Regions from separate parts of the Enterobacter cloacae complex sp. genome, predicted to be linked through region 2. Evidence: predicted binding sites of a transcription regulator. Region 2 holds the regulator's gene; each other region holds the start of a gene.

Region 1 (7,429 bases), 140 kb from region 2:
TACGTAGTGTGATATCGATGCCTCAGCGCAGTTATCTCATAAGGCTGGTTATGGCAAAATGATTTTTCTTATTAGTGTGTCAAACACGTCTTATTATACCGTTTAAGTAATGTCCGAAAAGCCTGTAAATTAATATCCATATATTGCTGATTATTATCTTCTGGATCTGAATCGCTACCTTTTTAAATTTAGCAAAAATGTCCTGATATTGCATTTACCACACACTTTCATCTTTATGTAATAACAAAAAATAAACGATATTACTGTATGTTGCTAAAATGTTAACAATACGCAGTCTGTGACGGAGGTCATCCTGCCCGCTCGCCACCCCTGATATCCGCGCTTTCGCACGTCATCACCCCTTTATAAACGCCTCAGGCCAGGCTTAAGATCCCGGCGTAAGAACAGCACTATCTGCTGTTTTCTTCACCTCTCATCGCGTTTATTTACACGTAAATCGCTTGTTTTTACACCATTATCACTCTGTTAACGAAAACGTCAGGTCCTTAACCCCTGGATAAAAGTACTCTGATTGAGCATATAAACAGCATTTCGCGCGGTTGAGGGCGAAGAATTAGGAATAGTTATAAAATCGAAAGTTTTGTTAAAAAACACAAAAATTTAACATATATCCTAAGTATTTTCCTAAAGGTCTTTAGGAATTAAGGGGTTATTGAATACGTTAATACGTGAAATCTGAGAGGTTGTTGAGAAGATGTAGCAACTCGTGACGATGGTTCAGCCCAAGTTTCGCCAGGATGCAGCTGAGACGGTAAATAATGCGGCTATAGGGACGGTTCTGTATCTGCGCGATCTGACGCAGGGAGCGACCCTGCGACAGCGCCTGTAAGATTGGCCATTCTTCCCTGGAAAACCACTCTTTCCGGTGGCCGACGGGAGACGGCGGCTCCAGCAACGTTTGTTGCATAGCCAGCGCCGAAAGCTGCCGTTCAAGCACGTGAAAAGGGCCAGCCGCTTTGCAAAACAGGCGTGTATCGTAATCATCGGCGCGGATGAGCAGGTAGGGGGTGAGGAAGGGAGGGTACAGGCTGTGGCGTCGTAATCGGTCCAGCAGGTCAATCAGCGGCGAGGCGCGGCTCTCTACGTCTACCACCAGACGTGATGAAGGCCATTGATTCAAATCGCTGAGGGCTGCTTCCAGCGTGGAGTAGTCGCAGCAATTGCTCAGGGGCGAATGCCCGCTCAGAAAACCGGAACGGAAAAAGTTATCCTGTGTGACCAGAACGATAAAGGGAGCATCGGTTTTGCGGGTCTGGTTGATTGACTGGCTCAAATATTCGAGACGATCAAAAAATGGGAGAGCAAAAGGCGAGTGCGTAGAACCCAGTGAATCACTTCCTGTCCGACGACGCCGGTAACGGCGTACTGTCATTCGCATAGCTTCCCTCTTGGCGATGACCGTTCAGTCCTCCTGCCATCTCCAGGATGGCCAATAATATCCCTGACCGAAGCGCGCGCCAGCCTGAAGCGCACACTCACGATCCTTTTCTGTTTCAATGCCTTCTATAAGCACATTGGCAGCAATTTTTGAACAAAGCGCGACCAGCTGCGTCAGCGCTGGCGTTGCACGTAGTCGCCAGAAAGCCATCTTATCGATTTTGATTCCGCTTAACGGCAGACGGCAGGATAAAAATGCGCGCCCTGACGCTTCATCAATATCATCCAGCCAGATCCGATGCCCCTGCGCCGTCAACTGCTGAAGCGCACAACTTACCCTCAGACGTGTCGGGTCTGAGAGGGAAAAGAACGAGGCAGGCTCCACGAGTTCAATGTTCAGCGGCGGGCTGTTAAGTTGCAGTAAACGCTGGAACATATCCGGGATGGTCAGAACGGTTATCGGCACATTTATGAAAAGGTTGTCACAGGGAGAGGGTTTTTTTAACGCAGCGATCTGGGCTTCCAGCAGCATAAGCGCCCGGGCGGCGGACCAGTCGCGGAAAAAGTCTTCGCTTTGCTGATGCGGTGACAGCACGCTGAGCACTTCGGCCCCAATTGTGCGGGAAGAGGAGAGGGCGACAATGGGTTCAAGCTTGATGCCTGTAATGTCGCGTGAGATGTGCTGCATGCACGAGGGGAAACCTGTCTGGTCTGGCGCTGTCACTCCGTCGTCCTGTTCACTTCCAGCCTCCAGGTGGCCGGGATACCGCAGGACAGTGTGACGGCGAAGTAAACAGGAAAACAGCAGGCGTTACTTAAAAGCGGCTAAGCCTTTTCGCAGCCCGTAAAAGGAGCATAAATGTTGAAAAAACAGCCGTATTTACAATCAGCTAGTCATTATCGGCAGAGAAGGCGGAAAAGGCATTGACTCACTACGCATTGACCGTATAATTCCAGGCGTTTCACCACCGCGAAGTATACTCTTCTCCGTGCGCCCTTAGCTCAGTTGGATAGAGCAACGGCCTTCTAAGCCGTAGGTCGTAGGTTCGAATCCTACAGGGCGTGCCATTAAATATCATACACTTAAGCCTCCTTCACATTCTCCTGATTTCCGCTGTTGGACATATTTGGGACAACAACGCTAAAAAAAAGCGTTAATTCACATTTTTGACAGCATAATTGGCTGTTATAACAGTATTTTTCTTACGCTATGGCATTTTTGCCGTTCCTCTACCATGCTCATTACACCTCACCGTTTCGCGTGGGGCCTTTTCGTAGTTGCTCATTAATCTCAAGGAAAAAGGTTATGAAAAAAACGACTGCTATTTTGTTGGGCACCGCGTTTCTGTTTACCACCAACGCCTTTGCGGCTGAAATGATGACAAAAAACGAATTCGAAAAAGTTGAATCGCAGTACGAAAAAATCGGTACCGTGAGCACCGCTAACGAAGTCTCTGTCGATGATGCGAAAAAAGAGCTGGTCGAGAAAGCCGATAAAGAAGGCGCTGATGTGCTGGTGCTGACCTCCGGTAACACCAACAACAAAATTCACGGCACCGCCGATATCTACAAGAAAAAATAATGCCTGATCAGCCACCCCCGTACGCGGGGTGGCTGTGCGTCACGCTTTCTCCCGCCTGCATACCCTCCCGTCTTACTTTCACCGTTTACACAGAAAGAAACGCGCGTTTACGCTTGATAACGCATGGATAATACGTATAGTTCTCATTTGCATTTCTCTTAATAAATTCTAAGGCCCGACAACGGGTCATTTTTGCGCGCACGTTAAACGAGTTAACTATGAACAACACCACAATGCACAAAACGCTGCTGGCGATTGCCATTGGCGCGGTTACCCACTCCGCCTTTGCGGCGGATGAAAAAAAAGAAGACACCATCGTTGTCCAGTCCACCGCGGGGAGTGATTTTAAACCCGGCGGTGACCAGCTGGTGCCCGCCTTCCTTGACGGGCAGGTGGCCAACGGTGGACGTATGGGGATGCTCGGTCAGCAGAACGCCATGGACGTGCCGTTCAACATCATCAGCTACACCTCGAAGCTGGTGGAAGATCAGCAGGCAAAAACCATTGCTGACGTAGTCGCGAACGACGCGGGCGTGCAGTTTGTGCAGGGTTACGGCAACAGCGCGGAAACCTTCCGTATTCGCGGCCTGAAGTTTGACGGCGACGACATGACCTTCGGTGGCCTCTCCGGTGTGCTGCCGCGTCAGGTGGTGGATGCCCAGATGGTCGACCGCATTGAGATCTTCAAAGGGGCAAACGCCCTGATGAACGGCGCGGCAAGCTCGGGCGTGGGCGGGATGATTAACCTTGAGCCAAAGCATGCCGGGGAAACACCGCAGGCGAAAGTGGGCGTGGACTACACCTCGGATTCCCAGATTGGCACCACGCTGGATGCGGGGCGTCGCTTTGGTGATAGCGACCAGTTCGGCGCGCGCGTGAACCTCGTGCATCGTGAAGGCGAAACCGGCGTTCCGAACGACCGCCGCCGCACCACGCTGCTCTCCACCGGCCTGGACTACAAAGGCGACCGCTTCCGCACCTCGCTGGATCTCGGCTATCAGAAGAAAACCTTCCACGGCAGCCCGACCAGCGTCAACATCTCGGCGGTGGATTTCGTGCCTGAACCGCCGAAAAACGATCGCAACTTCTCGCAGAAGTGGGCCTACAGCGATATCGAAAACGAGTACGGGATGTGGCGCAGCGAGTATGACATCACCGACAGCTGGACGGCCTATACCGGCCTCGGCGCGCAGCACGCGCACGAAGAAGGGATCTACAGCGCGCCGAAGCTGGTGGACAAGAGCGGTAACGCAACGGTCAGCCGTCTCGACACCAACCGCATCAGCGATTCCGTCAGCGGGATGGCGGGCATTCGCGGTAACTTCACTACCGGCTTCGTATCGCACAAGGTCAACGTCGGCTATTCCGCGATGACCAAAAACGAAAAGATTGCGTGGAAGATGTCGGCGACGAAGGATAACCCGACCACCAACATCTACCACAACACCGGCGTGGCTATGCCGGACAGCACCAACTTCAGCGGCTCAGGCGGCAAATACAGCGATCCGCTGACCAGCGGGCGCACCCGTACCCAGGGCTGGCTGCTGAGCGACACCCTGGGCGTGCTGGACGATAAATTGCTGTTCACCGCCGGCGCGCGCCATCAGAAGGTGGTTATTCGCGGGTACAACAAAATCACCGGCGCGGAAAACGACGCGGACGGTTTCGACGGCAGCCGCTGGATGCCAACCTACGGCGTGGTTTACAAACCGTGGGAGGAAATCTCCCTTTACGCTAACCATACCGAAGCGTTACAGCCCGGTGAAACCGCACCTAACACCGCCACCAATTACGGCCAGAGCACCGGTATCGTTCACTCTAAGCAAAATGAAGTGGGCGTGAAGGCAGACTTTGGCCGCGTGGGCGGCTCCCTGGCGCTGTTTGAAATCAAAATGCCGTCTGCTATCCTCGACGACAGCGGACACTTTGGCCTGGACGCTGAACAGCGCAACCGTGGCGTGGAGCTGAACGTCTTCGGCGAGCCCATGCTGGGGATGCGTCTGAATGCCAGCGCCACCTGGCTTCAGGCCGAGCTGACCAAAACCAAAAATGGCGTGAATCAGGGGAACGATGCGATCGGTATTCCGAACTTCTACGCCGTGCTGGGCGCGGAGTACGATATCAGGCCGATTGAGGGGCTGACGGCCACCGCGCGCGTTAACCACTCCGGCACGCAGTATGCCGATCTCGCGAACAGCAAAAAGCTGGACAGCTACACCACGCTGGATCTGGGCATGCGCTATCGCTTCGCGGTAAACCACAATGAAAACCAGATGACGGTGCGCGCAGGCATCGACAACGTGACCAACGAAAACTACTGGTCAAGCGTGGACGATTCCGGTACCTACATCACTCAGGGCGAGCCGCGAACCTTTAAGGTCTCGGTGGGCTACGAGTTCTAAGCGTTCCACCTCGTTATCCGGGGCAGGGACGCCCCAATCCCTTCGTCATCGTGTTATAAAATTGTAACAAAAGCTTCTTACACTGGTCGCCAACTCTTTTACCTCTTGGCCAATGACAGGAAGCCGCTATGGGCAGACCCCTCAAATCTGTTTTCAAAAAAGAACATCAAGACGATATCAGTAACCGCAGCGCTAACCCGGTATTTTCCGAGGTTGCGGAGATGTTCCTCTCCCGCCGCCGTTTTCTCCAGATGGGGGCCGTTGCGGGGGCCGCCGTATCATTCCCGTTTCTGATCAAACCTGAGAACGCCATTGCCGCGGTCTCAAAACCGTCCGCGCTGGCAAAAGCGGTGTCGCTTGGGTTTACCAGCATCTCTGTTTCCACCGAAGATACGGTCAGGGTGCCGGAAGGCTATATTGCCCGCCCGTTCTATCGCTGGGGCGATCCGACGGGTCTCAAAGACAACATGCCGGCCTTTAAGCCGGACGCCAGCAACACCACGGACGAACAGGCCGCGCAGGCGGGCATGCATCACGACGGCATGGCGTGGTTTAGCCTGCCGCAGGGGGGGCAAAGCCCGGAGCATGGCCTGCTGGCGATGAACCATGAATATATCGACAACGGGATGCTGTTTACCGACGGTACGGCGAACTGGAGCCTCGACAAAGCCCGCAAGGGGCAGAACGCGATGGGCGTGTCGGTGGTGGAAGTGAAAAAAGCGGGCAGCGGCTGGGAGGTGGTTCGTCCGTCTTCGTTCGCGCGCCGTATTACCGTCAATACGCCGATGCAGCTTACCGGTCCGGCGCGGCATCAGGACTTAATGAAAACCGCCGCCGACCCGCAGGGGGAGCGCGTGCTGGGCACCATGCAAAACTGCGCTAACGGCCATACACCGTGGGGCACCTACCTCACCTGCGAGGAGAACTGGTCGGATATTTTTGTGAAAAAAGCCGATCTCAATCCGCTGGAAAAACGCTACGGCATCAGCGACAGCGATGAATCCTACCGCTGGAACGAAGTGGATGAGCGGTTCAGCGTCGATAAAACGCCTAACGAACCTAACCGTTTCGGCTGGGTCGTGGAGATCGATCCTTACGACCCATCCTCCACGCCACGCAAGCACACCGCGCTCGGACGCTTCAAGCATGAGGGGGCAGCCGTCACGCTCGCCGCCGATAATCGCGTAGTGGTCTATATGGGTGACGATCAGAAGTTCGAGTACATCTATAAGTTTGTCTCGGACAAAAAATACGATCCGGCGAACCGGGAAGCCAGTATGCAGCTGCTGACCTCCGGCACGCTGTACGTCGCCAGGTTCAACGAGGACGGCAGCGGCGACTGGCTGCCGCTGATCTTCGGGCAAAATGGCCTGGATAAGCGCAACGGGTTTGAAAGCCAGGGCGATCTGCTGATTAAAACCCGCCTGGCGGCCGACGCGGTGGGCGCGACGAAGATGGATCGCCCCGAGTGGATCGCCGTCGATCCGCACGCCAGCGGCAGCGTCTACTGTACGCTCACCAACAACAGCGATCGCGGGAAAGAGGGGAAAGCGCCGGTGGATGCCGCCAACCCGCGCGCCAACAACGTGTTTGGGCATATTATGCACTGGCATGAAGACGGGGCCGATCCTGCTGCCGCACGCTTTAAGTGGGATATTCTGGTTATGGCCGGGCGTACCGACGGCGACGATCCGAAGGCCAAAGGCTCCATGCAGGGCGCGGAATTCGGCAGCCCCGACGGCCTGTCGTTCGATCACCAGGGCGTGCTGTGGATCCAGACCGATGTCTCCTCCAGCACCATTAATAAGAAAGCCTACGAGGGGATGGGCAATAACCAGATGGTGGCGACCATTCCGGGCACCAACGAGTATCGCCGTTTCCTGACCGGGCCGCGCGGGTGTGAGATCACCGGCATTGCGTTTACGCCGGACAACCGCACGCTGTTTATCAACATTCAGCATCCGGGGGAGGGCGGGGATGATATTACCGACCCGGCCAATCCTCGCGCTGTCTCAAACTGGCCGGACGCCAGCCCGAACGGACGCCC
Region 2 (7,429 bases):
CACCGCAAACTCCCTGTCCAGCCTGCTGTATCCCAGTCCGTTGATCTTCTTCACTTTGATCTGCACCGGAATACGATCTTTCATTGCCTCGACGTGACTGATCACGCCGATGGTTTTCCCGGTGGCGTTCAGCGCGTCGAGCGCATCCAGCGCGGTATCCAGCGTTTCGCTGTCGAGCGTGCCGAACCCTTCATCCAGGAACAGCGAGTCAATCCGCGTTTTGTGACTGACCAGATCGGAAAGCGCTAAGGCCAGCGCCAGGCTGACCAGGAAACTCTCCCCGCCGGAAAGGGTGCGCGTATCGCGTACCGCATCGGCCTGCCAGGTGTCGACCACCTCCAGCTCCAGCGCGTCGCTCGCTTTACGCTGGAGCAGGTAGCGGCCGTGCAGACGGTTGAGCTGCTGGTTGGCAAGCCACACCAGGTTATCCAGCGTCAGCCCCTGGGCAAATTTACGGAATTTATCGCCGGTGCTGGAGCCTATCAGCGCATTGAGATAGCCCCAGTCGTCGGCCTGACGCGCCGCTTCCTCAATCTGCTGCATTAACGCCTGCTGGTGCAGACGGTTATCGCTGTCCTGTTTGAGCTGCTGGCGGATCTCCCCCTGATGCGTGGTGTTGTCCCGAAGCTGCTGCGCCAGCTGCTGTATCCGTGCCTGAAGGGTTGCGAGATCGGTTTCCAGCCCCTCCGGGCGTTGTGTCTGGTGCGCCTGAAGCTGCTGGCTTGCCTGTACCGAGAGCGCCATGGCCTGCTGAAGCTGGTTCTCGAGCGTCTGCTTTTGCTGTTCAAGCTGGCGGATCGACGCATCATCCAGCAGGGCGGCGAGAAATGCCTCGCGATCGGCGAAGCAGCTCGCGGTCAGCGCGGCGCTGAACTGAGCCTGCGATTGCTGAAGCCGTTCACGCTCCAGGGTCTCCTGCTGCTGTAGGGTGGCGAGCTGGCTTTGCAGCGACACGCATTCGTCGTGGATCGCACGCCAGTTTTCAGGGATCACCGCGTCGGCTTCTGCATTATCAGAAACCGGCAGCGTATCCAGAATGGGCATCAGGGCGTTAATACGCTCCTGAATCGTACCGTGCTGGGCCTGTTTTTCCTGCCACCGGGCGTATTCGTTTTCGCGCGCGCTGAGCCAGGCGTTTTCAGCACCCTCATCGGGCTCGCAAAGCGACAGCGACCGTAACGAGGCCGCCAGCGCCTGACGCGTCGCCGCCAGCTGCTGCTGGTGCTGGCGCGCCTGTCCTTCCTGTTCATTGAGCTGGTATTGCAGCGTCAGACGCTGGCTTAGCTGATAAAGCTGGCGTTCGTACTGCTCCTGTTCGCTCATCCAGGGGGCGATATCATCCTGAATATTCAGCGCTATGTTCAGGGAAGTGCAGACCTCCAGCCACTCTTTAGTGAGTGCTTGCTCTTCCTGAGAGAGGGACTGGGCTTCCGCTGTCTCGCGCTGGATCTGCTGGGTCAGCGCATTGACCTGCCCGAGCACCAGCAACCCTTCCTCTTTCAGCGCGGCAACCTCTTTTTCGAGGGCATCGCGGCGGCGCTGATTGTCTGTCAGTTCGAGTGCCTGATACTGCACCACGGCCGGATGTTCGCATGAGCCGCAGAGCGGGCAAGGCTTACCGGCTTCCAGCTGAGCACGATAATTCTCAAGATCTTTGATTGTCGCTTCACGCTCACAGAGCGCCTTAAGATCGACAAAGTGCTGATTTTTCTCTTTATACTGCTGACGGCGCAGGGTCAGGGTGTCGTTGAGCGTGACCTGCTCAGCCTGTGCTTTCTTCACGCTTTCCGCATTCTGGCGCAGCCGTTTTTGCAGCGGCTGATAGCGAGCGTGAAGCGCGGTCAGGCGCTGGCGAAGCGCCCGCGTGTGTGCCTGTTGCTCCATTGCGGTTGTGATGGCCTCAGCCGTCAGCGTCAGCGTACTTTCCGGCATCCCGGCCAGCTTCTGGCGGAGCTCAGCAATGCGCGCCGACTGGGCCGCGAGCTGATTTTTATCGCGACTCAGCTGCGTAAAATGCGCCCGCCAGCCGGCAATTTCCTGTCCCCACTGACGGAAACGATCGTGTTCGGTCAGCCACTGCGTCAGCGCCGTGTGCTCTGTCTGCAACTGTTCACGGTTGCGCAGCGCACCGTTGCGGATACGCGCGCGCTGTGCCGCTCTGTCGCGTAAGCGAGTATTTACTTCAGCAATTCGCTCTGTGGTCTGCGACAGGCGGGCGGTCTGCTCCTGCTGGTGCTCCCACAGGGGGCGCAGCTGGGCGGCGGGCTGGGCCAGCTGAAGCTTCGCCAGTTGGGGAGCGGCGTCCGTCAGAGCCTGTTGCGCCTGCTGCTGCGAAACGGCTGCGCGCTGCTGTTCACGTATTAGCTCGTCGTTACGCGTAAGCCACTGAAAATCTTTCTGTTGGCTCTGCTGCCGGGCCAGCAGGATCTTTTCTTCGTCAGTGAGTGCCTGCAAACTTTGCTGCAAGTGCTGCTGCTGTTCCTCGCTCAGCAGCACAACGCCTGCGGCCTGCGCTTCACACATCTCCAGCGCGCTGCGTGCCGCTTTATGTTTTTCGAAGACCATGGCGGAAATCTGGCCGTAAATTTCCGTGCCGGTCAGTTCTTCCAGCAGCTCAGCGCGATCGCTCGGTTTCGCATTCAGGAAAGCGGCAAACTGCCCCTGAGAGAGCAGCATCGAGCGGGTAAAGCGTCCATAGTCCAGCCCGGTCAGTGCGGCGGTTTGTTCCAGCTTATCCGTGACTTTGTCGGCCAGAATTTTGCCGTCTTCGCAGCGGGCCAGCTCCACACGCGGTGCCTGTAAGTTTCCGTCCGGCTGGTTGCGGGCACGGTTCTGGCTCCAGAAAGCGCGATAGGCGACGCCTTTAACCTCGAACTCCACCTCTGCCAGACATTCGGCGGTATCGCGCGTCATCAGGTCGTTTTGGGCCTGGGAGACCTTATTAAGGCGCGGCGTTTCGTGGTAGAGCGCCAGGCAGATAGCGTCCAGCAGCGTGGTTTTACCTGCGCCGGTGGCACCGGTGATGGCAAACAGCCCGTTGCTGGCGAACGGCTCCGCGGTGAAATCAATTTTCCACTCGCCTTTCAGTGAATTGAGATTTTTCAGACGCAGGCTCAGAATTTTCATGCGTTTTCTTCCTCGTCATTGAGGGTATGCAGGGTCTGGGCAAACAGCTCGTTAAGCCTCGTTTGCCTGGCCTCGTCCATCTCTTCATGCGCAAGCCGCCGCGCGAACACCTCTTCAACCCGGAGTTCGCTCAGCGTTTCACGTTGAGCGCTCAGCAGAATTTTCTCGCGCTGCTCGCGGCTGCGGCGTACCAGCAGCACCTCCACGGGAAGATCTTCCGTCAGCGTCTGAATTTTACGCTGCATATCGTACAGGTAGTCGTCGGTGGCGATTTCGATATCGAGCCAGACGGGCGGGCTAAGCGCTGCGCCGCGCCACTGTTCAAGCTGGGCGGTAATGGCGGCCAGATCGCCTTTCAGCACCGCCAGCGGCTGGGTGACCGGCACCTCAAGCGTCTCAACGGCGCTGAGTTTGCCGTCGGTGAAGCTCACCAGATGCACGGATTTGGCTTTGCCCGTTTCGTCAAAACTGAGCGAAATGGGCGAGCCGCTGTAGCGGATGTGCTCGCAGCCGCCGATGATTTGCGCCCGGTGAATGTGCCCGAGGGCAATGTAGTCAGCGGGCGGGAAGTTCTGCGCCGGAAACGCGTCCAGCGTACCGATATAAATTTCGCGCACCGCGTCACTCTTACTGGCCCCGACGGTGGTGAGGTGTCCGGTGGCAACGATCGGAATGGCCTGTTCACCGCGCAGGGCACAGGCTTCCGTATGTTGCTGGTGGTAATAGCGCGTGATGGCCTGCAACAGATGCTGCTGCTTTTCGCTGCCGGACAGGCCGGCCTGGCTTTGCACGATATCGCGCGGGCGTAAAAACGGGATAGGGCACAGCACCGCGCCCGGCGTGCCGTCGCGTTTTTTCAGGATCTGCGGCGCGTGGCCGGCGCTGGCTACCACGGTGGTATTGAGGTACGCCAGAATATCGCGGGATTCGTTCAGCATCGCCACGGAATCATGGTTTCCGGCGACAATCACCAGATGACAACCGGTTTGCTGGAGGTTGACCACAAAACGGTTGTACAGCTCACGCGCATAGCTCGGCGGCGATCCGGTATCAAAAATGTCGCCCGCCACAATGATTGCGTCCACCTCGTGAGCCTGAGCCGTCTCCAACAGCCAGTTCAGGAACGCTTCATGTTCCGCGGCGCGGCTTTTGCTGTAAAAATTTTGACCCAGGTGCCAGTCTGAGGTGTGAAGTATGCGCATAAGAGATCCGTGGCAATAATAAGAAAGCAGGATTATAAACTTTCGGGGAGCGGAAAATAACCGCTGTAATAAAACAACAGTTTGCCATTTACCGTGGTAATGTTTTTCATAAATCTGTCATAAATCTGACGCATAATGACGCCGCATTACAGACTTGTAACTTAAATACGATAAGACAGGGCAAAGTATGGCGAGACGTATTCTGGTCGTAGAAGATGAAGCTCCGATCCGTGAAATGGTGTGCTTCGTGCTTGAACAAAATGGCTTCCAGCCGGTTGAAGCGGAAGATTATGACAGCGCGGTGAACCAGCTGAATGAACCCTGGCCCGACCTGATCCTGCTGGACTGGATGCTGCCTGGCGGTTCCGGATTGCAGTTTATCAAGCATATTAAGCGCGAGGCGATGACCCGCGATATCCCGGTAGTGATGTTGACGGCGCGCGGTGAGGAAGAGGATCGCGTGCGCGGTCTGGAAACCGGCGCGGACGATTACATTACCAAACCGTTCTCCCCGAAAGAGCTGGTGGCTCGAATCAAAGCGGTGATGCGCCGTATTTCACCGATGGCGGTGGAAGAGGTGATTGAGATGCAGGGGCTGAGCCTCGATCCTACCTCACACCGGGTCATGACCGGTGAAAATCCCCTCGATATGGGGCCCACCGAATTTAAACTCCTTCACTTCTTTATGACACACCCGGAACGCGTTTACAGCCGCGAACAGTTGCTGAATAACGTCTGGGGAACTAACGTCTATGTCGAAGACCGAACGGTTGACGTCCATATTCGCCGCCTGCGTAAAGCACTGGAACTGAGCGGCCACGATCGCATGGTACAGACGGTCCGCGGCACGGGTTATCGTTTCTCGACCCGTTTCTGAACAATGACAGGAGTGTGACGCGTGCTGGAACGTCTGTCATGGAAAAGGCTCGTCTTTGAACTGATCTTATGCTGTATTCCGGCCCTCATTCTGGGGGCTGTTTTTGGCTATCTGCCGTGGTTTTTACTGGTGGCCGTGACGGGACTGCTCGTCTGGCATTTCTGGAATTTACTGCGCCTGTCATGGTGGCTATGGGTCGACAGGAGTATGACACCTCCGCCGGGAAGCGGGAGCTGGGAGCCGCTGCTCTACGGCCTGCACCAGATGCAGATGCGTAATAAAAAGCGTCGTCGTGAGCTGGGAAGCCTGATCAAACGCTTTCGCAGCGGCGCGGAGTCGCTGCCGGACGCGGTGATCCTGACGACGGAAGAAGGGACCATCTTCTGGTGTAATGGCCTCGCGCAACAGCTGCTGGGCCTGCGCTGGCCGGATGATAATGGCCAAAATATCCTTAACCTTCTGCGTTATCCCGAGTTCACGCTGTATCTGAAAAAGCGCGATTTTACCCGTCCGCATAACCTTAAGCTCAACAACGGTCGTCATCTGGAAATCCGCGTGATGCCCTACAGCGATCGGCAGTGGCTGATGGTGGCGCGTGACGTAACCCAGATGCACCAGCTTGAGGGCGCGCGCCGTAACTTCTTTGCTAACGTCAGTCACGAGCTGCGTACGCCGCTGACGGTGCTTCAGGGCTACCTGGAAATGATGCAGGAACAAACGCTGGAGGGGGCGCCGCGTGAGAAAGCGCTGCATACCATGCGGGAGCAGACGTTCCGCATGGAAGGGCTGGTCAAACAGCTGCTGACGCTTTCAAAGATTGAGGCAGCCCCGTCGCTGGCGCTAAACGACATCATTGACGTGCCGATGATGCTGCGGGTGGTAGAGCGCGAGGCCCAAACGCTGAGCCATAATCAGCACACGCTGGCTTTTGACGTTGATAACACGCTGAAAGTGCTTGGCAGTGAAGATGAGTTGCGCAGTGCTATCTCAAATCTGGTGTATAACGCCGTGAATCATACCCCGCAAGGGACGCATATTACGGTGCGCTGGCAGCATACCCCGGCGGGCGCTGAATTTAGCGTCGAGGACAACGGCCCGGGGATTGGGCCAGAACATCTCCCGCGTCTTACCGAACGGTTCTACCGGGTGGATAAAGCGCGCTCGCGGCAGACCGGGGGAAGCGGACTGGGGCTGGCAATCGTGAAGCATGCGGTGAGCCACCACGACAGCCGTCTTGATATCGAAAGTACCCTGGGCAAGGGCACGCGCTTCAGCTTCGTGCTTCCGGAACGATTAATTGCCAAAAAAAGCGCCTGATGGCAGGCGTGTCAGTTTACCTTTCCACGGGCCAGCGTTTGCTGGCTCGTTTGCTTTGCAGTCAAGCGAAACGCGGCTGAATATTATACGGCTGCTGCTTTTTTGTTCGCATGATTAGCCATGAGTTTTTCTTATACATGGCATATTATTTTGGTCTGCATTTTCATGCTGGCATATTGTTCTGGTTTTACGATCCCTCCTTGCCTTTAAACGTTATAAGCGTTTAAATTGCCCCCCATATACTGTCAGACCGACTGTATATGCGTGGTAAATCGAAAAACTATTCTTCTCCACGCCAGGACGGGAGCATATCCCGCTGAAATTGAGCAAATTTTCCGCTGCATTGTCCCGTCAGGGATGGCGAAAATCTCAACGTTTTCAACACCACATCCACAGGCAGTAAGGTTTTATGACCCATCACTTGAAATCGCGTGACATTATCGCGCTGGGCTTTATGACATTTGCGCTGTTCGTTGGCGCAGGCAACATCATTTTCCCGCCAATGGTTGGCTTACAGGCGGGTGAACACGTCTGGACGGCTGCGTTTGGCTTCCTGCTGACTGCCGTGGGTCTACCGGTACTGACCGTCATCGCGCTGGCGAAAGTGGGCGGCGGTGTGGACAGCCTCAGCACCCCGATTGGCAAAGTGGCCGGCGTTCTGCTGGCAACCGTCTGCTATCTGGCCGTTGGCCCGCTGTTCGCAACCCCGCGTACGGCGACCGTCTCCTTTGAAGTGGGTATCGCTCCGCTGACCGGTGACGGTGCGATGCCGCTGTTTATTTACAGCCTGATTTACTTCGCCATCGTGATTCTGGTTTCTCTCTATCCGGGCAAACTGCTGGATACCGTAGGGAACTTCCTGGCACCGCTGAAAATTGTGGCGCTGATCGTGCTGGCGGTTGCGGCT
Region 3 (7,429 bases), 390 kb from region 2:
CTGCGCCGGGCCGTCGCTGCGCTGGCGGATCTGGTGGATCCAGCCGCGTTTCAGCAGCTCGTCGCGCAGCACCATGCCGGAGATGTGATGCCGACGGAACAGATCGCTACCCTCACCGGTCTCCATCAGCTCAATAAAACGCAGTTGAATGCGGCGCGGTTTGATCCACGCCAGGAAGGTGTCCAGCTGATGATGGTTCACATCACGCATCAACACGGTATTGACTTTGACCTTATCGAAACCGGCGGTGAACGCGGCATCGATGCCGTCCATCACCTGGCGGAACTTGTCCTGGCCGGTAATCGCGTGGAACTGACGGGCGTCAAGGCTATCAACGCTGACGTTAATCGCCGTCAGACCTGCATCGCGCCAGTTCGCTACGTCACGCGCCATGCGGTAACCGTTGGTGGTCACCGCAATCTGGCGGATACGTTCGTTTTCACGCACGGCGGCGATGATGTCGGGGAAATCACGACGCAGGGAAGGCTCTCCCCCGGTCAGACGCACTTTTTCCGTACCGAGTTCCGAGAACGCACGCGTGACGCGGCGTACTTCATCCACGGAGAGAAAGCCGTTGTTGGTGACGCTGCCGGGCTTGTAACCATCGGGCAGGCAGTAGGTGCAACGGAAGTTGCACACGTCGGTAATCGACAAACGTAAGTAGAAAAACTTACGCGCGAAAGCATCAGTAAGTTGTGAAGCCATGTACACCTTTCCAGATCGGGAGGCACAGTCATTTCTTTCTGTACCCTGGTGGCAAATCCGCCACGGCCAGGACGCCATATCTCTCGACACAGGCGCCAGGGCTAGAGTGTATGTTTTCATTTTTGAAAACGTGGTTATGGCGATAGTAGCGTGGAAATCGCCACTTCGCCATTGTCGCTTTTCGCTATATAATCTTATACATAACGATGTTATCGTGCATTTTCACTACAGAATACGCAAAAACCGCGCTTTCGCATTGATATACGTCATTATGGATTGTGAGAGGCATCGTCTTTTAGGAGTAGTTGCGTTACTGTGACGCAAGCTAAACAGGATAAGGAATGGGTATGCGCAATCGCACTTTTGCGGATCTGGACCGCGTGGTCGCTCTTGGCGGGGGTCACGGTCTGGGACGGGTCATGTCGTCGTTATCGTCACTGGGCTCACGCCTGACGGGCATTGTGACAACAACGGATAACGGCGGCTCGACCGGGCGGATCCGACGTGCTGAAGGCGGGATCGCCTGGGGTGACATGCGCAACTGCCTTAACCAGCTCATTACGGAGCCCAGCGTGGCTTCAGCGATGTTTGAGTACCGTTTTGGCGGTAATGGCGAACTTTCCGGCCATAACCTTGGAAACCTGATGTTAAAGGCCCTGGACCACCTGAGCGTGCGCCCTCTGGAAGCGATCAATTTAATTCGTAACCTGCTTAAGGTGGATGCGTTTCTGATCCCGATGTCCGAACAGCCGGTGGATTTGATGGCGATCGATGCCGACGATCACGAAGTGTATGGTGAAGTGAATATCGACCAGCTTCTCCTGCCGCCAAAAGAGCTGATGACCTACCCCAGCGTACCCGCGACGCGGGAAGCGGTTGAAGCGATTGGCGAGGCCGATCTGATCCTGATTGGGCCGGGGAGTTTCTACACCAGCCTGATGCCGCTCCTGCTGGTCAAAGAGCTAGCGCAGGCGCTGCGCAGAACGCCTGCCCCCATGGTCTATATCGGTAATTTAGGCCGCGAACTTAGCCCGGCGGCGGCGAGCCTGTCGCTGGCGGACAAGCTGAACCTGATGGAACAGTACGTCGGTAAGAAAATTATCGACGGTGTCGTGGTTGGGCCGAAAGTGGATGTGTCAGGGATTGGCGATCGCGTGGTGGTGCAGGAGCCGCTGGAAGCCAGCGATATTAAATATCGTCACGACCGCCACCTGCTGCGCGAGGCGCTGGAGAAAGCGATTCAGGAATTGGGTTAACAAAAACCCCGGTGGCGCTGCGCTTACCGGGGCTACAAGAGACGCGAAACCTGTAGGCCCGGTAAGCGCAGCGCCACCGGGCAAAAAACTCACGATGCCGCAATAAACAGATCCCGCAGCTGATGCAGCTGATCGCGGATTTGCGCAGCCTCTTCGAACTCCAGGTTCTGCGCGTGCTGCATCATCTGCCCTTCCAGCTCGTGGATCTTCTGCTGCAACGCTTTCGGCGTCAGCGCAACGGTATCCTCTTCCACCACTGAACGGGCCTTGCCGCGGCCTTTCGCTTTGGTCTTCGCTATGTTCTGACCCAGCGCCAGGATATCCACCACCTTCTTGTTCAGCCCTTGCGGCGTGATGCCGTGCTCTTCGTTGTAGCGCTGCTGTTTCTCGCGACGGCGCTCCGTTTCGCCAATGGCTTTGGCCATCGACGGGGTAATTTTATCCCCGTACAGAATCGCCTTCCCGTTGACGTTACGCGCGGCGCGGCCAATGGTCTGGATCAGCGAGCGCTCAGAACGCAGGAAGCCCTCTTTGTCCGCGTCCAGAATCGCCACCAGCGACACTTCCGGCATATCCAGACCTTCTCGCAGAAGGTTGATACCCACCAGCACGTCGAACTCGCCCAGGCGCAGGTCGCGGATGATCTCCATACGCTCCACGGTATCGATATCCGAGTGCAGATACCGCACCTTCTCGCCGTGTTCTTCCAGATACTCCGTCAAATCTTCCGCCATACGTTTGGTGAGCGTGGTCACCAGCACGCGCTCGTTGATGGCGGAACGGGCACGGATTTCCGAGAGCAGATCGTCCACCTGCGTCGCCACGGGCCGCACCTCGATAATCGGATCCAGCAGCCCGGTCGGACGCACCACCTGGTCCACCACGTCATCACCGGATTTTTCCAGTTCGTAGTTGCCCGGCGTTGCCGATACGTAGATGGTCTGCGGGGCGAGCGCCTCAAATTCTTCAAACTTCATCGGACGGTTGTCCAGCGCCGACGGCAGACGGAAGCCGTACTCCACGAGCGTCTCTTTACGCGCCCGGTCACCACGATACATCCCGCCGATCTGCGGGATCGTAACGTGAGATTCGTCGATCACCAGCAGGCCGTCCGCCGGAAGATAGTCGAACAGCGTTGGCGGCGCTTCACCTGGCCCGCGCCCGGAGAGGTAGCGCGAGTAGTTTTCAATACCGGAGCAGTAGCCCAGCTCGTTCATCATCTCCAGATCGAACTGGGTACGCTGGCTCAGGCGTTGCTCTTCCAGCAGCTTATTGTTCGCCAGCAGCACCTTGCGGCGGTCCGCCAGCTCGCCTTTGATCTCTTCCATCGCCTGCACGATACGCTCGCGTGGCGTCACGTAGTGCGTTTTGGGGTAGATGGTGAAGCGCTGGATCACCGACTCGACGTGACCGGTCAGCGGATCGAACAGCGACAGGCGTTCAACCTCTTCGTCGAACAGTTCGACGCGCAGCGCCATGTCGTCCGATTCCGCCGGGAAGATATCAATCACCTCACCGCGCACGCGGAAGGTCCCGCGCTGGAATGCCTGATCGTTACGGGTGTACTGCAACTCCGCCAGACGGCGCAAAATCGCCCGCTGATCGATAATCATCCCCTGCGTCAGGTGCAGCATCATCTTGAGATAGAGATCCGGATCGCCCAGGCCGTAAATCGCCGACACCGAGGCCACCACCACCACATCGCGACGCTCAAGCAGCGCCTTGGTCGCAGACAAACGCATCTGCTCAATATGTTCGTTCACCGAGGCATCTTTCTCGATAAACGTGTCAGAGCTGGGAACGTAGGCTTCCGGCTGGTAGTAATCGTAGTAAGAGACGAAATATTCCACCGCGTTCTCCGGGAAGAACTCTTTCATCTCACCATACAGCTGCGCCGCCAGCGTTTTGTTCGGCGCGAGGACCATCGTCGGACGCTGGAGATCGGCAATGACGTTGGCAATGGTGAAGGTTTTACCCGAACCGGTTACCCCCAGCAGGGTCTGGTGCGCCAGCCCGTCTTCCAGCCCCTCTTCCAGGCGACGAATGGCCTCGGGCTGATCCCCGGAAGGACGGAAAGCAGAATTCAGTTTGAACGGTTTACTCATTGGCGACGACCTGATGACAGAATAAGCGGCAGGTGAGTAATTTTACTCGTTGTGGCCAGGATTGCCAGTAAAAAACACTGGATGAAAAACCAGTAGCGTGTCAGGATATTTAGCGTAGCACTGAGACGATTAGTGCGTTCGCGAGCCAAATTTCGACTGTGACCCTATAAAACACCAGCCTCAGGGGGTTATCCCCAGAACTATTACTTTTTTAACATTTGTCAAGGGCGGTTATGAAAGTTTTATGGCAACAGGTCTCGCCGGGGTTGAGGGAATTGATTTTATCTAATTCGTTAAAAAATATAGACTATTTCCTAAAGCCGCGTTTCGCATCAATTTGGGCGTAACCCGCGTATTCTCTCGCTTATCGCGTGTTTTCTAACTCTAATGCACAAGGTTATCCACAGGAATAGTGGATAACTGCCTCCAGCCCGTACAGCATGCACTCCCGCAAATTCCCGGTTTTTCCCACGAAGCGGCAATAAAATATTTTTATCACTCTTTTTTGCCTGGAAAACGTTCATTTTTTCATAAGCGTCTGGCGAGATCTTAATCACATTTCCGTCATTTTCACTGCACCACAACCCGACATGCACGGCACCGGAAGCGTGCATTTCGAACAAACGTTGCGCTTTTAGCAGTGAGTTATTCCTAAAAACGGCCTTTTTTTAATCATTATGAAGTTCCTGGCAGGCGTTTTGCAGATATCAATCTGAGCATCACCCCACACATTTTTAAGGAGAGAAAGATGTTGAGTCTGCGTGCTGTAAATCAGTTTTACGGAAGCCAACATACGCTATGGAACGTGAACATCGATTTCCCGCAAGGCATCTGTACAGGCATCGTTGGCCTGCCGGGTATGGGTAAGTCCACGCTCATGAACTGCATTACCGGGAAAGTGCCCGTCGAGAGCGGCACCATCATCTGGCACGAGGCCGGTGCACCGCCGCGAAATTTGCTCAGCCCTGCCTCAGAATGTCCTGCGACGCCAACGATAGGCTACGTCCCGCAGGACCGGCGGATATTTTCCCAACTGACCGTCGATGAAAATTTGCATATCGCCATGCGGGCGACGGGGAAACCCGATCCGGCATTAAAAAATGAGGTATACGCCCTGTTTCCGGAGCTTTATACGCTGCGACAGATCCGGGCCTCTACGCTGTCCCCTGACGACCAGTATCAGCTCGCCCTCGCCAGCGCGCTGGTTAATCGCCCGCGCGTGCTGATCCTGGACGAGCCTATGCATGGCGCAGGTCAACGTTTTGCCCGCAGGCTCGGGCAACTGCTGGTGCGGCTAAATCGGGAGCTGGGCATGACGGTGCTGTTAGCGGAGCAACAGCTGTCGTTCATCCGCCGGGTCGCGGATCGTTTCTGCATGCTTTATCGCGGGCGTAACGTGGCGCAGGGCCACGTTAACGAGTTGGATGACGATCTTATTGCCCACTGGATGGGGCGGGGCATAAGGCGCTGAGGTCAAGATAGCGTCCGGTTTCCGCCTGCTCTGCGCCGTCGGCAAGCCACGGGATCTCCCCGAGGAACGGCGCAGGCAGCATTCGCTTCAGCGTCGCCAGATACTCAGCATGACGTTTGCCCGGCGCAACCACGTCGTTGGCAATCCACCCAGCCAGACGCAACCCGGCCTGCTGCACCGCCTGCGCGGTCAGCATGGCGTGGTTGATGCAGCCAAGCTTCACGCCCACCACCAGAATCACCGGAAGCTGTTCGGCCTGCACCCAGTCAGCAAACGTCTGCTCGTCAGACAGCGGGGTGAACCAACCACCGGCCCCTTCCACCAGCACCCAGCTGGCCTGCGTTTCCAGAGCGCGTAACCCGGAAGAGAGAACCGAAAAATCAATCGGCCGATCTTCATCAGCGCTGACGATGTGCGGCGAGGTGGGTTCAGCAAAGGTATAGGGGTTTACCGCAGAATAGGCCAGCGCAAGGCTGCTGTTACGCTGTAGCGCCAGCGCATCGGTATTGCGTAAGCCTTCCGGCGTCATCTCGCTGCCGGAGGCCACGGGCTTATAGCCCGCCGTCGTTTTACCCAGCAGACGCGCCGCCTGCAACAGCGCGGCGCTGGCAACGGTTTTACCGACTTCGGTGTCCGTGCCGGTAACAAAATAACGTTCAGTCACGTTCAATAATCCCATGAAAAAGATGATAAGAGAGCGGGAACTGGCCCCGTTCCTGCGGCCACGCCAGCTCCAGACGCTGGAGCTGCCCGCGGGTAAGGGGTTTCTTCGCCCGCCCGGCGTGCAGGTGCGTAGCGCCTATGCCCTTAAGAGAGCGCATGGCGCTTAACGCATCGCTAAATTCGAGGGTGACGGTCTGGACCACGCTGCGATAGCGCCAGCCTGCCAGCGCCTGAATGACCTGCTCGTGAGCGAGAAACCGGTTGGCGTGCGGCTGCTCGTCCACCGCCTTCCACGCCTGATTCAGCTCCGGCAACGAACTTTCCAGCAGGGTGGTAAAGGCCACCGTTCCGCCGGGACGCGCCATGCGGTAAAGCTCGCGTAGCGCCTGCGGCAGGCTGGCGCACCACTGCACCGCCAGATGGCTCCAGACGAGGTCAAACTGGGCATCCTCCAGCGGAATGGCCTCAATGTCGGCCACCAGATAGCGGTCTGCTGACTGCTGCTGGCGGGCTTCATCCAGCATCTGCGCGGATAAATCCAGCGCCGTCACGTGGCTGCCGGCTGCGCGCCAGTAGCGGCTGTTGCCTCCTGGCCCGCAGCCGGCATCCAGCACCTGCGCAAACCGGCTCTCACCGAGCGCGGCCAGCAGCCCGCGCGCGCTCAGGCGTTGCAGTTCATCGTGCCGGGAATAGCTTTGCGCTGCCCGGCCAAACGCGGCGGCAACGGCCTGTTTATTGACAGGAGACATGCAGAGCCTCCAGAAGCGTATCGATATCCTGCGGCTCGTGCGCTGCCGTGAGCGTCAGACGCAAACGCGCCGTACCCGGCGGCACGGTGGGCGGACGGATCGCCGTTACCCACTGCCCGCGTTCTCGCAGCATCTGTGCCAGCGCCAGCGCGCGCGGGTTTTCACCCACCATTACGGGCTGAATGGCGCTGCGGGAGTCGGTTAGCCGGAAAGAAAGCTCGCTGACTCCCCGACGAAAACGCTGAATATGTTCAGCCAGGCGCGCGCGGCGTTCAGCGCCATCCTCGCCGCGGATCACGTCCAGCGAGGCAGACAGCGCCACGGCCTGCGCCGGGGGCATGCTGGTGCTGTAGATCAGGTGTCGGGCGAACTGCATCAGGTAGTCGGCCACCGGCTCGCTGCATAACACCGCGGCGCCGCTGACGCCAAAGCCTTTTCCAAAGGTGACCACCAGCAGTTCCGGCCTGACGCCCTGCTGAT
Region 4 (7,429 bases), 1.5 Mb from region 2:
AGGCTTATGTCTGAGAGCGAAGCGCCTGGCGCTTCAGTCAGCAGTGATTCGATCAGATAGCAGTTACGTTAACCGCAGCTGGGCCTTTCTGGCCGTCCTGAATTTCGAACTCAACGTTCTGGCCTTCAGCCAGAGTTTTGAAGCCGTTACCCTGGATTGCAGAGAAGTGTACGAACACGTCTTTGCTGCCGTCAGCAGGAGTAATGAAACCAAAACCTTTAGATTCGTTGAACCACTTAACTTGACCTTTAATCTTTGCCATTTGCAAAATTCCTTAGAGTGTTTTCTTAGCCCGCAGGCTTTGACATAGATAAAACTGAGACATTACTGCTTGAGGCACTAATATAAGGTTCGGCAGAGAAGCGGTATTCAACGACAACGTGTTTACTCAGGACTTCTTTACTGAAAATGCCACACATAAACAGAACTGTACCTCGTTTGACCCAAAACGTGTTATCACACACAACGTTTAATATGGCAAGCCATTTTTAAACGTGTCTCGATCCGCCGCACAAATTCACGTGTTACTCCAGAACAATCTGCACGGTTATGCGTATTGTCAAATGAAGCGCCACCTGATCTAACGGCCTACAGAGTGCCTTGACGCGCCCTGTAATCAAAGACTTTTTAAACATAGCTCAATCATTTCAAAGCGTCCATCCCAAACCCTACTTTTCTTTAAAGGAATGACTGAGTTAGAACTTTTTGTGAAAAGTTATGCTGAAAACAATGCAACGCACCAACGTGTGACAGTGAATATAAAAAGTTAATCAGCTATTGCTAACTGTATTAAAATCCACCATTTAATAAGCGTTATTCTGCACCAAAATAATGAAATTTTTATGACTCTGCCTCAAAAGAAGGCAAGCAAAACGTTTCGATAAAAATAAAACACTTTTGGTGAGTTAAGCACACTATTTATTCAACGAAACGGTATTTGTTAAATAAGGATAAATATTCGCCAGTTTTCAGTGCACTGAAACAAGAGTTAACTACTGCTTAATTCTTTGCGGGGATGTTGCGGGAAAAACGTGATAAGGGAGGAGGTTTACGCCGTACGCTCAGGCCACCTCCCCGATCCGGGCAGACTATCGTTCGGCTACCAGGCGAATGAAGTCTTCCTCGTCTTGTTGCGGAGCAGTAGCGTCCTTCGGTATCGCTTTCGCTTCCGGTTCGTTGGCTTCGCACAAACGACGCAGCAACGCATTCTGCCTTTTCTGCTGATCCAGCAACGCTTCCAGCAGCTCAATCTGCTCGTTTGTGCGGGAACTGGCGCGGTTAACGAAGAACCACAGTACCAGGCCAACAGCCAGCACAACCAACGCCATTACCAGGGATGCAATGCTCAGCAGCCCCGAATTCAGTAACTCACCCATTTCACCACCTCAGTAAAAACCGCTATTTTACCACTGCCGCCACGTAAGAACATCGCTCAGCGTAAAAATGACGTCTACCAGGGGATAAACTTATTGATTGAACAAATGCCGCTAAAGAACTGTACATCCTGATCGCACATCACATTGATAGTCTGCGTCCACAGCACCACGCATGCTATCAACACTATAACCAGAATTACCCAGCGTATTTTTTTCACTCCACACTCCGTCTTATGACCTGATGTAGCCAGGTTATCACGGCTATCTTAAACAGGGGCTAACTGTACCTTCAACTGACTCTTTTCGGAATCGTGCACTTGTTTCACTGCGTAAACCCGTTACGCTTACTCCATGACAACAAAGAAAAAAGAGGCATCGATGCGTTTACTCGTTCGTACGGTAATTGTACTGGCACTTGTGTGGATCGGCCTGCTGTTAAGTGGGTATGGCGTATTAATGGGAAGCAAAGAAAATGCCGCGGGTTTGGGTATTCAGTGTAAATATCTCACCGCCCAGGGGGTAAGCACGGCGCAGTACATCCATTCAGACAGCGGGATCATCGGGCTAAGCAACTGTCCCGTACTGCGTAAGTCCTCTGTCGTGGTTGATAACGGCTAATCAGCGCTGAACTCAATTTGCAAAAACGCCGCAAAAGTGCGGCGTTTTTTACTGGCGGCATCGTTCAGAACGGGTAGTCGTTATAGCCCATCTGCTCTGAAATTTTGCGCGCTGCGGTATGCAGAATTGCCACATACTCATGAAGACGCTCTTCGGAAAAACGCAGCGTTGGGAACGAGATGCTCAGGCCCGCAATGACAACGCCGAAGCGGTCAAACACCGGCACACCGATGCAGCGCAGCCCTTCTTCCTGCTCTTCGTTATCTTCCCCGTAGCCCTGCTCGCGTACGCTATCCAGCACGCTCAGCAGTTCATCCGTACTGGTGATAGTGCGGTCGGTGCTACGCTTGTATTCCACGCCGTCAAGGATTTGCTTCACCTCTTCGCGATCGCGCCAGGCCAGCAGCACTTTACCAATTGCGGTACTGTAGAGCGGGTTACGGCGACCGATGCGTGAATACATGCGCAGGTTGTACATGGAATCAATTTTGTGGATGTAAACAATGCTGTCTTCATCCAGTGCGCCGAGGTGAATTGTTTCTTTCGTCAGCCGTGAAAGTTCACGCATCTGAATGTCCGCGCTGCGGATCAGATCCACGTTTTGCAAGGCACGAGCGCCTAGTTCAAACAGCTTCAGGGTCAGAGAATATTTTTCTGATTCTCCTTCCTGCGCGACATAACCCAATGATTTCATCGTCTGCAAAAAGCGATAAACGGTGCTTTTCGACATCATCACACGCTGAGACAACTCTGTAATACCAATTTCACGCTCTTCTCCGAGCGCCTGCAAGATGCCAAACACCTTCAGCACGGAAGAAACAGAATCTGGCTGCTTATCCAAATCTGCGATTGCCATTTATCACCTCATGGAGAGTGTTTTATAAAAATCAGAACTGGTTTTTATTATAAATTCGTGTGATGCGTGCTGCAATCTATCTGGCTTTACTTCGTTACAAATCTGCGACATAAAACCGAAATAACGGTGCTAAAATAGTTACCCTGAAAATAATTTCACGCTGAGTCATTCTTTTCCCATGCAAAAAAACGTTTCTGATGGCTTGCCCTTACCGCAGCGGTACGGGGCAATTGCCACTATTGTCATCGGCATTTCGATGGCCGTCCTTGACGGTGCGATTGCCAACGTTGCTCTTCCTACCATTGCAAATGATCTTAATGCGTCTCCCGCAAGCTCCATCTGGATTGTGAACGCGTACCAGATCGCGATTGTGATTTCCCTCCTGTCACTCTCTTTCCTCGGCGATATGTTTGGCTATCGGCGGGTTTACCAGTGCGGGCTGGTGGTCTTTACCCTCACCTCGCTCTTCTGTGCCCTTTCCGATTCACTGCACACCCTCACCCTGGCGCGTATCGCTCAGGGCTTCGGCGGCGCGGCGCTGATGAGCGTGAATACGGCCCTGATTCGGCTTATCTATCCTCATCGCCACCTTGGACGCGGCATGGGCATTAACTCCTTTATTGTCGCCGTGTCGTCTGCCGCCGGGCCGACGATTGCCGCAGCCATTCTGTCTGTCGCCTCGTGGCAGTGGCTGTTTGCCATCAACGTGCCCCTTGGCATCGTGGCTATCTTCTTCGCCCTGCGCTATCTCCCGGAAAATGGTCCGAAAAGCACCACGCCACGCTTCGACCTGCCCAGCGCCGTGATGAACGCGCTGACCTTTGGCCTGCTGATTACCGCGCTGAGCGGATTTGCGCAGGGGCAGTCGCTAACGCTCATTGCCACAGAAATCGTTGCCCTGCTTGTCATCGGCTTTTTCTTTGTACGACGCCAGCTGGCGCTCCCCGTGCCGTTACTGCCGGTAGATTTGCTGCGTATACCGCTGTTCTCGCTCTCTATTTGCACCTCAATTTGCTCATTTTGCGCCCAGATGCTGGCGCTGGTTGCGCTGCCGTTCTTTTTACAGAGCGTGATCGGTCGTTCGGAAGTGGAAACGGGCTTGCTGCTCACGCCCTGGCCTCTGGCAACCATGGTGATGGCCCCGCTGGCCGGGTATCTTATTGAGCGAGTTCACGCCGGACTGCTGGGGGCTATCGGGCTGGTAGTCATGGCTGTGGGACTGTTTGCGCTGGCGCTACTGCCCTCCTCGCCGGGGGACCTGGATATTATCTGGCGCATGATCCTGTGCGGTGCAGGTTTTGGTCTGTTCCAGTCACCGAATAACCACACGATTATCACCTCTGCCCCACGCCATCGCAGCGGTGGTGCCAGCGGAATGCTGGGGACGGCAAGACTATTAGGGCAAAGCACCGGGGCCGCACTGGTGGCGTTGATGTTTAACCTTGCCGGGCAAAATGCGACACACGTTGCGCTGATCACCGCTGGGACGCTGGCAACCCTCGCGGCTGTTGTCAGCGGGCTTCGTATCACCCAGCCGAAGGCGCAGGCATAAAAAAACCGGGCGGAGAGGGTCTCCTGCCCGGTTTTTATTCATGCGGCTGGTATTACTTCAGGTATTCACCGCTACGCAGCGCTTCGATACGTTTATCCAGCGGCGGGTGAGACATAAACAGCTCGCTCAACGACTTGGATTTACCGTTGATGCAGAAGGCCATCATGCTGTTCGCTTCCTGCGGCTCGTAGCTGGTTTTCAGACGTTGCAGCGCCGCAATCATCTTCTCACGACCCACCAGTTTCGCTGAACCGGCATCCGCATGGAACTCACGGTGACGGGAGAACCACATGGTAATGATGCTTGCCAGGATACCGAACACCAGTTCCAGCACCATCGAAACAGCAAAATAGATCAGCGGGTTGCCGTTGCTCTCTTCACCCTCATCACGGTTGCCGCCCATAAACCCGGCAGCGATTTGCGCCAGAATACGGGAAATAAAGATAACGAAGGTGTTCACCACGCCCTGGATCAGGGTCATGGTGACCATATCGCCGTTGGCGATGTGGCTGATCTCGTGAGCAATAACCGCTTCCGCTTCGTCACGGCTCATGTTTTGCAGCAGACCGGTACTGACGGCCACCAGGGACGCGTCACGACGTGCACCGGTAGCAAATGCGTTGATATCCGGCGCGTGGTAGATCGCCACCTGCGGCATGGCAATGCCCGCCTGCTTTGACTGCTGAGCAACCGTGCTCACCAGCCACTGTTCCATATCGTTACGCGGCTGCTCGATAACCTCACCGCCCACGGATTTCAGTGCCATCCACTTCGACATCAGCAGTGAAATGAAAGAGCCACCGAAACCAAACAGCAGCGCCATAATCAACAGACCCTGAACGCTGCTCGACTGAATTCCCGTCAGGCTTAGCACCAGCCCGAATACCACCATAACCGCTAGGTTGGTGAGCAGGAAGAGCGCGATTCGCATCATAATATTCTTTTAACCTCAGTTTAACAAAACGCACTATGCGATTACCCACATCGTATGGGTATTGCGGGTATTTTCAAGCATCCAGCCGGCGTAAGTCACCAGAAAGACACAACTTTACACAATTGGAAATCTGCCTGACGGAAGGATGCAGAACAAAAAGAAACAGGCACAATCTCTTGTGCCTGTTGGGGAGTTATTTTGCCGGAGCAGGTTGCACGGCAGGTTTATCTTTTTCCAGCTTCGCGAGATCAAGCGCGATATGCACCGTCTCGTCCAGATACGGATCGGGCTCCTGGTAATCCTTAGGCAGATCGTCCAGTTTTTTGAGCAGAGGCTTACCTTCACGCTTGAAGCGATCGTTGATACGCGCCAGACGCGTCGCGTCATCTTCATTGTTCTCTTTCTCACGCTGGGCGTAGTTCAGAGACACAATGTTCCGTTTCGCTTTCAGTGCGTTGAAACGCGCAATGTCCTTCATGATGTACTGGAATTCAGGATCCTTTCCAATGCGATCGTTGTGATTTTTCAACAGTTCCGGTCCGAACTGCTTCATATCACCCGATTTCACGAATGTCGCGGCATCGATGCTATCCCACGGCAGCGCGTTATCTTCAAACTTCTCGCCGGTTTCCGTCTCTTCAGTACCTGTCGGCATCATGATATCCGGCGTGACGCCCTTACGCTGCGTACTGCCGCCGTTGACGCGGTAAAACTTCTGAATGGTGTACTGTACTGAACCTAACGCCGGCCATTCAGGGCGCAGCATCTGGTCATAAATACGGTTCAGAGAGCGGTACTGCTGTACGGTGCCCTTGCCAAACGTCGGTTCGCCGACAATTAACGCCCGGCCATAATCCTGCATGGCGGCAGCAAAGATTTCCGATGCTGAGGCACTGAAGCGATCCACCAGGACCACCAGCGGCCCCTTATAGTAGACCACGCCATCGGTATCGGCATCTTCACGCACTTTACCGTTGTTATCGCGCACCTGCACCACCGGGCCAGACGGGATAAACAGCCCGGACAGCGAGACGGCTTCGGTCAGTGCCCCGCCGCCGTTGCTGCGCAGGTCAATGATCACGCTGCTGACATTCTGCTTCTCAAGCTTCTGTAGCTGCACTTTCACGTCATCGGTCAGGCCAACGTAGAAGCCCGGGATATCCAGTACGCCAACCTTCTCTTTACCCACGGTTTTCACCGACATTTTCACCGCGCGATCTTCCAGACGGATACGCTCACGGGTCAGGGTAATGATGCGGGTTTTGGTGCCCTTACCGGCTGGCAGGATCTCCAGGCGCACTTTGCTGCCCTTCGGCCCTTTGATCAGCGCAACAACGTCATCAAGACGCCAGCCAATCACGTCCACCATGCTCTTTCCGGTCTGACCAACACCGACAATGCGGTCGCCTACGCTGATCGCTTTGCTTTTAGACGCAGGGCCACCGGCCACCATGGAGTTGATAACGGTGTAGTCATCGTCCATCTGAAGCACTGCACCGATACCTTCCAGAGACAGGCTCATTTCGGTATTGAACTGTTCGGTGTTACGTGGAGAGAGATAGTTGGTGTGCGGGTCAATTTCATGCGCAAACGCGGTCATCGCCAGTGAAAAAACGTCTTCACTGTTGGTCTGCGCCAGACGACGAATAGCGAACTTGTAGCGACGGTTTAACGTCTCACGGATCTCTTTCTCGTCTTTGCCGGTGAGCTTGAGGCTCAGTTCATCATATTTGACTTTTCCGTCCCACAGCGCATTCAGCTCAGCCTCATCTTTCGGCCATGGCGCTTTGCTGCGGTCCAGATTAAAGGTGTCGTTGCCGGTGAAGTCCATTGGACGTTCCAGCACTTTGAGCGCGTATTGATAACGTTCAAAACGGCGCTTTTGCGATAAGTTGTAGAGATCGTAAAACAGATCCAGCTTTCCGGAGCGCAGCTCATCACCCACTTCGGATTTGCGTTTCGCGAACTGTTCGACATCGCTGGCCAGCAGTACGTTATGGCTGTAATCCAGCAAGTTCAGATAACGGTCAAAGATTTTGGCCGAAAAGGCCTGATCGAGATCGAACTGACGATAGTGCGAACGAGTAAAGCGC

Evidence for each region. The regulator PhoB, encoded in region 2, activates phosphate uptake and scavenging genes when phosphate is short. The targets are predictions, from matches to a motif close to CTGTCATAAAACTGNCNNAT.
Region 1: DBR02_RS16260 (PhoX family protein) is a predicted target of PhoB. The motif match lies at 5,433-5,452, and genes of this name have one in related genera.
Region 3: uvrB (excinuclease ABC subunit UvrB) is a predicted target of PhoB. The motif match lies at 4,298-4,317, and genes of this name have one in related genera.
Region 4: kdgR (DNA-binding transcriptional regulator KdgR) is a predicted target of PhoB. The motif match lies at 2,942-2,961, and genes of this name have one in related genera.

What each region holds. Positions count from the first base shown of each region.
Region 1 is NZ_LT991957.1:3,288,127-3,295,555, forward strand. Features, by position in the region: gene DBR02_RS16235 (helix-turn-helix transcriptional regulator) at 683-1,399, opposite strand; gene DBR02_RS16240 (EAL domain-containing protein) at 1,424-2,086, opposite strand; tRNA gene DBR02_RS16245 (tRNA-Arg) at 2,390-2,466, shown strand; gene yahO (DUF1471 family periplasmic protein YahO) at 2,705-2,980, shown strand; gene DBR02_RS16255 (TonB-dependent receptor) at 3,199-5,382, shown strand; gene DBR02_RS16260 (PhoX family protein) at 5,511-7,429, shown strand, end outside.
Region 2 is NZ_LT991957.1:3,149,051-3,156,479, forward strand. Features, by position in the region: gene sbcC (exonuclease subunit SbcC) at 1-3,126, opposite strand, end outside; gene sbcD (exonuclease subunit SbcD) at 3,123-4,328, opposite strand; gene phoB (phosphate response regulator transcription factor PhoB) at 4,516-5,205, shown strand; gene phoR (phosphate regulon sensor histidine kinase PhoR) at 5,227-6,522, shown strand; gene brnQ (branched-chain amino acid transporter carrier protein BrnQ) at 6,932-7,429, shown strand, end outside.
Region 3 is NZ_LT991957.1:3,534,552-3,541,980, reverse strand. Features, by position in the region: gene moaA (GTP 3',8-cyclase MoaA) at 1-705, opposite strand, end outside; molybdenum cofactor riboswitch at 693-826, opposite strand; gene yvcK (uridine diphosphate-N-acetylglucosamine-binding protein YvcK) at 1,053-1,961, shown strand; gene uvrB (excinuclease ABC subunit UvrB) at 2,051-4,066, opposite strand; gene DBR02_RS17435 (ABC transporter ATP-binding protein) at 4,815-5,537, shown strand; gene bioD (dethiobiotin synthase) at 5,500-6,201, opposite strand; gene bioC (malonyl-ACP O-methyltransferase BioC) at 6,194-6,949, opposite strand; gene bioF (8-amino-7-oxononanoate synthase) at 6,933-7,429, opposite strand, start outside.
Region 4 is NZ_LT991957.1:4,694,314-4,701,742, forward strand. Features, by position in the region: gene cspE (transcription antiterminator/RNA stability regulator CspE) at 53-262, opposite strand; partial or broken gene DBR02_RS22980 (DUF2627 domain-containing protein) at 275-419, opposite strand; gene DBR02_RS22985 (YebO family protein) at 1,089-1,376, opposite strand; gene mgrB (PhoP/PhoQ regulator MgrB) at 1,451-1,594, opposite strand; gene DBR02_RS22995 (YobH family protein) at 1,755-1,994, shown strand; gene kdgR (DNA-binding transcriptional regulator KdgR) at 2,059-2,850, opposite strand; gene DBR02_RS23005 (MFS transporter) at 3,029-4,402, shown strand; gene htpX (protease HtpX) at 4,455-5,336, opposite strand; gene prc (carboxy terminal-processing peptidase) at 5,530-7,429, opposite strand, start outside.